Regions from separate parts of the Bacillus sp. MUM 13 genome, predicted to be linked through region 3. Evidence: predicted binding sites of a transcription regulator. Region 3 holds the regulator's gene; each other region holds the start of a gene.

Region 1 (2,277 bases), on a different contig from region 3:
CTTAAGAACTATATGAAATTACATACATTTTGGAGGAAAAAAAATGAGCATTTATGATTTTTCAGCAACAGCCATGAACGGGCAGGATATAAGTTTAGAAGAATTCAAAGGCAAGGTGGTACTCATTGTCAATACAGCCGGACAATGCGGCTTCACCTTTCAATATGAAGATTTGCAGCGTCTTTATGACCGCTATAAAGAAAAGGACTTTGTGATCTTAGGTTTCCCTTGCAATCAATTTGCCGGCCAGGAACCGGATGATAATGAAAAGGTTCAATTCTTTTGCACCCTTCGATACGGCGTCAGCTTCCCGATGTTCCAAAAAATCGATGTCCGGGACGAAAACGCCCATCCGCTTTTTCACTACCTTGCCTCTTCCCAGCCATTTAAGGGCTTCGATGAATCCCACCCAGTGGCAAAGGTGCTGATTCCTTTATTACATGAAAAGCATCCTGAATATATATACGGCGATTCGATAAAATGGAATTTCACAAAGTTCCTTATTGATAAAAAAGGAACAGTCGTCAAAAGGTTTGAACCTACCACTGACCCAATGGATATGGAAAAAGATATTGAATTGCTTTTGAAGTATTCATAAAAAATAGCTGTTTTCGTAAACTCTGTTGCTATAAAACAAGGTGGTTGATTTCCGCTTCAGGATGCTCGCTTTCCGCGGGGCAGGCGGTGAGCCTCCTTGGCTGCGCCTGCGGGGTCTCACCTGTTCTGCTCATCCCGCAGGAGTCTCGCACCTTACGCTCCAATCAACCTAACTTGACAATGGGAACGCCTCACATAACAAATTAAAAAAACAACAACCTTTAAGAAAAAAGCCTAAAAAGTAGAGAGGATCCCATTTTTCAGGGAACCTCTCTATTTTTGATTTCTATACCAAAAAAACCGCTCATCGAATCAAGTTTTACTGTTATGAAGCAAGTGGCTGATTTCCGCTTCAAGAACCTCGCTCCAACCACCCTAGCTTGACAATGGGAATGCCTACATAACAAATTTTCAAAAAACAACAATCTTTAAGAAAGGAGTCTTTATTTTTATTTGAAAAGGAACAAATGTTCGTATATACTTTTAGAAAAGGTGTTTTGACCGGAGGGAAATTCCATCATGAACATTACTGTTAGAAAGCTAGCCGGATGCCCTGAAAGGAAATCAACAGGCAAGTTAACAGAGACAAAAGATAAGGAGCAGATGAAAATGATTAAAGACAATATAAAATGGACTTCTCTCATGCTTCCAGAGCATATTCGATTACTAAGACAGTTAATAGAAGAAAATAAATTAGAAAAGAAGCCCTTTTTAGACGGAAAGAATATGGAGCAGATTGGGCAAGCGGCAATGGATTCCCTGAACCTGACCATCCCTGTCCGGACTATATACTGGAAGGATGGACTGTTTGATACAAAAATAGGAATCGTAGCAGATGTAGACATGCTAAATAGGGAGATAATCGTAGATTTATTAAGCGGCAGCATTTCCATTCCGATAGACCATTTAGTAGCTATTGAAAGAGTTTAATGGCCTCTCCAGCCTGCTTATAACCGGCACAGAGCGGGTTCTTACACATATCCGGATTCCACCGGTTTACCTCATTCATCAAGATTTTCACTTCATTTTTCTAATTAATTCTTATCTCTTCTTATAAATACTATTCGCTTTAATGGTTGTGATCAACTCTGTACATGTTACAAATAAATAGTTCTGACGTATTTATAAACGGCCAGATTTGGAGTATGATAATATGTAAAAAAAAGAAAGAGGTCATCCGGTGAATTCAGCATATCCACAAACACAAACAACTAAAACAAGGGCCTTAGTCATGAACGCCCTTTTTATTGCATTAACCCTTGTAGCTACCATGTTCATCCAAATAAAGCTACCCACAATAGGCAACGGGGGCCTCATCCATCTGGGTAACGTGCCTCTTTTCATAGCAGCCATGGTTTACGGCAAAAAAACAGGGGCCATAGCAGGCGCCTTCGGAATGGCCTTATCCGACCTTTTCTCTCCCTATGTAATATGGGCACCATTTACTTTTATCATCGTAGGTGCCATGGGCTTTATAGCAGGCCTCATATCTGAGAAGGCACCAGGCAAAAGAGCGCTGGTAAACACATTGGCAGTAGCCGCTGCCCTGGTAATAAAAATCGTGGGCTACTATTTTGCCGAAGTGATCCTTTACGGCAACTGGATACTGCCGTTATATTCCATTCCGGGAAATATTATTCAAGTTGTACTAGCCGGGATTATTGTAGTGCCGCTGGCAGG
Region 2 (2,277 bases), on a different contig from region 3:
ATAAACAATTTTATATCCAATTGTCTAATATACATTATCTTTTAAAAGGTATCAATAAGAAGGAATCGTCTGAGGTTAAAGAACAGAAAAACAGTGAGGGGAAAACTGATAATAAACAGTCGGAGGAAAATCAAGGAAAGGGATTTAATGCTGATCAAAAGGAAGAGGGTGATGCATTAGAACCTAAAGTAAATCAAGAGTCATCTGCACCTCTTGAAAAAAGTAAACGTCAGGAGGTTTTACCTGAATTAAAAGAAGAACAACCTGTTCAATCTGAAATTACTAAAGATCAAGATATATTATTGGAGGTAAATCAGGTACTTGAAGAATTATCACAGCTAATTGCAGAGCCGGTCAACCGCGAAGGAAAAAGCGGACAGCACACAGTTTCTCCTGGATTCGAGCAGCCAGCTGCTCGAACTAAAGAACATAAAGCGGACAAAGATCTGGCCGAATCAATGGAGGATACGGCTGAATATAAGAATCAAATATCCGCTGAAAAAAAGGAAAAAAACATAGAAGTAAATGAGAAGGAAATTACTTCAGCAATTAATAAAAAGGAAATACAATCTGCAATCCAAGAAAAACATACAGAAGAAAGCTTACACTCAATCCCTAAGGAACCAAAATTGGCAGAAAAACATGATTCTAAGGAAAAAAGAGCAATGTTAATTAAGACTTTAATGGAATCCACTGAAAAGATGTTTACGGAAAATAGAATGCAAGAATCCCAATTTTCTTCTTTGATGAAGTATGCTCAAAGAATACACAGAAATAAACGGATTAAGCCTTAAAAATCATGATGCAGAATTGACCTGTATGGCAGGAGCGATCCCAATGACAGGGATGGTTATATATCTTCAATCTCCTTCATGGCTATCTGATATTGGCAGTTGGCAAAGTTCCATCCGGACGAATAAATAAACAAGTAAAACCCGCATACTTGCTAGTATCAATACCTTTATACATTTAAATAACAATTCTGCTATTCCAAAACGCTTTCCTTTAGTAATCAATGAAAGGCCAAATGCATGTTCTGGCATTTCGCTTATAATCTGATACAATAGTGAAAGATGTTAGGTGTATAAGGAAGTGGCAGTCTTGAAGGAAATGTACCCAAAAAAAGGAAGAGTTATTCTTCATGTTGATATGAATAGTTTTTATGCTTCTGTGGAAATGGCTTATGATTCGTCCCTTAAGGGAAAACCCCTTGCCATAGCCGGCAATGTGGAAGAGCGGCGGGGAATTATTGTTACCTGCAGCTATGAAGCGAGAAAATTTGGCGTAAAGACAACAATGCCCATTTGGGAAGCCAAGAAGCTTTGTCCTCAGCTCATTCTTCAAAAGCCTAATTTTGAACGGTACCGGAAAGCGTCACTCGCAATATTTGATATTCTAAGGCAATACACAGAACAGGTTGAGCCTGTATCCATTGATGAGGGATATCTGGATATAACCGAATGTGCACCGCTAGGCTCACCGCTTGAAATTGCCCGCAGTATTCAGCAGCGCATATTAGAAACAATGGACCTGCCCTGTTCGATCGGTATTGCTCCAAATAAATTCCTTGCCAAAACAGCTTCAGATATGAAAAAGCCAATGGGCATTACCATATTGCGCAAACGGGATGTTCCGGTTAAGCTTTGGCCGCTTGAAGTTGGCGAAATGCATGGAATCGGGAAAAAAACAGCGGAAAAGCTTCATTCGATAAATATCATGACAATTGGAGATCTGGCAAAGGCCCAGGAATTCTCTGTTAAGAATCTTCTGGGAATAAATGGAGTGCGTTTAAAGGAACGTGCAAACGGCAATGACGGGCGTCTGGTTGATCCAGAATCCATACATGACCATAAAAGCGTCGGCAATTCAACCACACTGCCAAAAAATACATCCAGCGAAAAAGAGCTGGTTGCCATTCTTGGCAAGTTATCTGAAAAAGTGGCAATACGGCTCAAAAACAAAGGACTCGTCGGCCAAAAAATTGGAGTGACCATCCGTTACGGAAACCTTAAAACGATTACGAGAAGCAAGCTCACTCCAAATCCTGTATGGTTAAAGGAAGATATTCATGCTCTTTGTGCGGATCTCTTCAGAAAGAATTGGAACGGTGAGAAGGTAAGGCTGCTTGGTGTAACTGCCTTTGAAGTGAAAGAAAAAGAAACCGCCTCTTTGCAGCTTGATCTTTTTTCTTTTGAGAACGAAGCTAAAAAAGAGCCCCTATATCAGGCAATGGAACAGCTGCAGAATAAATTCGGGAAAAGTATCATAAAAAGGGGA
Region 3 (2,277 bases):
CCGGAGCATGCCTCTTTTGATTTTTAGATTATGAAGTTTTCTCTGATACTCTTCAACAATGCCGACAATTTCTATTACCATGGCATCAGAATCCGATAATTCAATTTCACCTTCATGCGAAAGCGTGTAAATAGTAATCCCCTCTTTGATAAGCACATGAAAAAGAGCTATCTTCGCATTTCCCCGACCTAGTCTTGTTTCATCCTGTATCAACAAGGCATTCGCTTTCTTATCTTTGATTAAATCGAGAATTTCAAATATCCCGTCTCTATTCAGCTCATATCCGCTCGCTTGCTCTTTGATAGTGGCACAGACTTCGAAACTTAATTTATCCGCCAGCTTTAATAATTCTTCTTCCTGCCTGGCAAGAGATGTTTCCTGTGAGGATTTTTCAGTGCTGACTCGGCAGTATATCATTGCATTCATTTTTTCCCAACCTTTTTTATTGTTCACTTGCCAGGTTACTGACAAGTTCTCCTTTAGTTACTGGAATAATGATATTGTCCCCCGGTTTAAGGGTTCTGGAGTATATATCATTATGTTTTTCTATCCAATCAATGAATTCAACTTTTGTCAAATCTTCTGTTTTATATTGATCAGCTATCTTCCATAGCGTGTCACCCGATTGCACAGTTACTGATTGATAGGATTGTTTGCCATCGTTATTAAGATTAATAGAATAAATTAATGAAAGAACAAAAACTAAACCTGCTAATAATAAAGTATAAGAATGCTTTTTGACTAGGCTTCTCATAACAATCTTCCTTTCAAATCGAATATTTGTTCGCTTGTTATATGAACAGTATAATACGAACGTGTGTTTTTAGTCAACAGAAATTCGAACTTATGTTTGTATCTCTTAAAACAGCATGTTATAATGAGACAAAGGATTTTGAGAAGAGGTGTGCGTATGACAAAACTTTCTAAACGACAGCAGGATATTTTAGAATTCATTAAAGATGAGGTGCGCAAAAAAGGATATCCGCCTTCCGTACGGGAAATTGGCGAAGCAGTCGGTTTGGCATCCAGTTCGACTGTCCACGGGCACTTATCACGCCTGGAAAGCAAGGGATTAATCCGCAGAGACCCAACTAAGCCAAGGGCTATTGAAATATTGGAAATGGAAGAAAGCAGCAGCATTCCAAGCAGCAAAGTTGTGAACGTTCCTCTCCTGGGAAAAGTAACAGCAGGATTGCCGATTACAGCTGTTGAAAATATTGAAGAATATTTTCCGCTTCCTGAAAGCATGGCCTCACATGATGAACAGGTATTTATGCTTGAAATTATGGGTGAAAGCATGATCGAAGCAGGAATACTAGATGGCGACTACGTTATCGTTAAACAGCAAAGCACTGCAAACAACGGGGATATCGTTGTTGCTATGACTGAAGAAAACGAGGCCACTGTTAAAAGATTTTTTAAGGAAAAGGATTTTGTACGTCTTCAGCCTGAAAACTCTTCGATGGACCCTATCATTTTGAGAAATGTAGCTATATTGGGGAAAGTCATTGGCCTTTATAGAAATATCCATTAAAAAGCGCATGCTATTGCGCTTTTTTTTAATATATGCTGATATATTCATAGATAGAATTTCCTTTTTTTAAAAATCATAACTTGCTAATCCCTGTTTTTCATCATATCAATTTCCGGATGGCTTTTTGAAAGGATTCAGGTTATTAACCCGGTATTTATATTAATAAAAAAACACCACAGCCTTAAAAGACGTGTGGTGCCTGTACTGTATTGTCAAAAATGGATTCAAGTGGCAATAATCTATTAATTTATTTAACTTTTTTTATCCGATTATCTTGATCCCGTCTTGATCCTTGCTTTCCATTCCTTCATCAAATATCAGCCTCGTCCTGAAAAAATGAGATGTTGTTTGATCCGAGGGTTCTATAGAGAACGGAAGCTTAAACATAAATGGAAGGTTATGAATACTTTCTGGTTCTATTATTCTTGATGTTAAAATGGTCGAAGATTCAATGATTTTCTGTTTTTTTTCATTTTTACTAACCTGGATAAAGCTGCATTCAATTCGTTTGAGCTGCTGCTCTATGGTACCTCCTTTGATTACAAAGTCTCCATATACCAGTTCTTCTTTCTTATATGTGTTTTTTTCTAATACGAGATCAATATTTGCTGCACCAATCCCTAACATAGACATATATTTTCTTAAGATCATGAACATCCATTCCTTTGTTTGTTTTTTTAACTATTCTTTTGACCTTTATTGATATTTCATTTTTAAATATTTATCTTCTAATCTTTTTTCTA

What was found. Region 3 encodes LexA, which represses DNA repair genes until DNA is damaged. Its sites were predicted from a motif close to CGAACATATGTTCG; they were not measured.
Region 1: BIV59_RS05490 (YolD-like family protein) is a predicted target of LexA. The motif match lies at 1,058-1,071, and genes of this name have one in related genera.
Region 2: BIV59_RS17330 (DNA polymerase IV) is a predicted target of LexA. The motif match lies at 1,025-1,038, and genes of this name have one in related genera.

The regions. Positions count from the first base shown of each region.
Region 1 is NZ_MLYQ01000016.1:32,671-34,947, forward strand. Features, by position in the region: gene BIV59_RS05485 (glutathione peroxidase) at 44-598, shown strand; gene BIV59_RS05490 (YolD-like family protein) at 1,117-1,527, shown strand; gene BIV59_RS05495 (ECF transporter S component) at 1,778-2,277, shown strand, end outside.
Region 2 is NZ_MLYQ01000082.1:19,846-22,122, reverse strand. Features, by position in the region: gene BIV59_RS17335 (DUF2642 domain-containing protein) at 1-794, shown strand, start outside; gene BIV59_RS17330 (DNA polymerase IV) at 1,102-2,277, shown strand, end outside.
Region 3 is NZ_MLYQ01000019.1:4,000-6,276, forward strand. Features, by position in the region: gene BIV59_RS06465 (YneB family resolvase-like protein) at 1-426, opposite strand, end outside; gene yneA (cell division suppressor protein YneA) at 443-754, opposite strand; gene lexA (transcriptional repressor LexA) at 911-1,534, shown strand; gene BIV59_RS06480 (sporulation protein) at 1,796-2,185, opposite strand; gene BIV59_RS23185 (FbpB family small basic protein) at 2,231-2,277, opposite strand, start outside.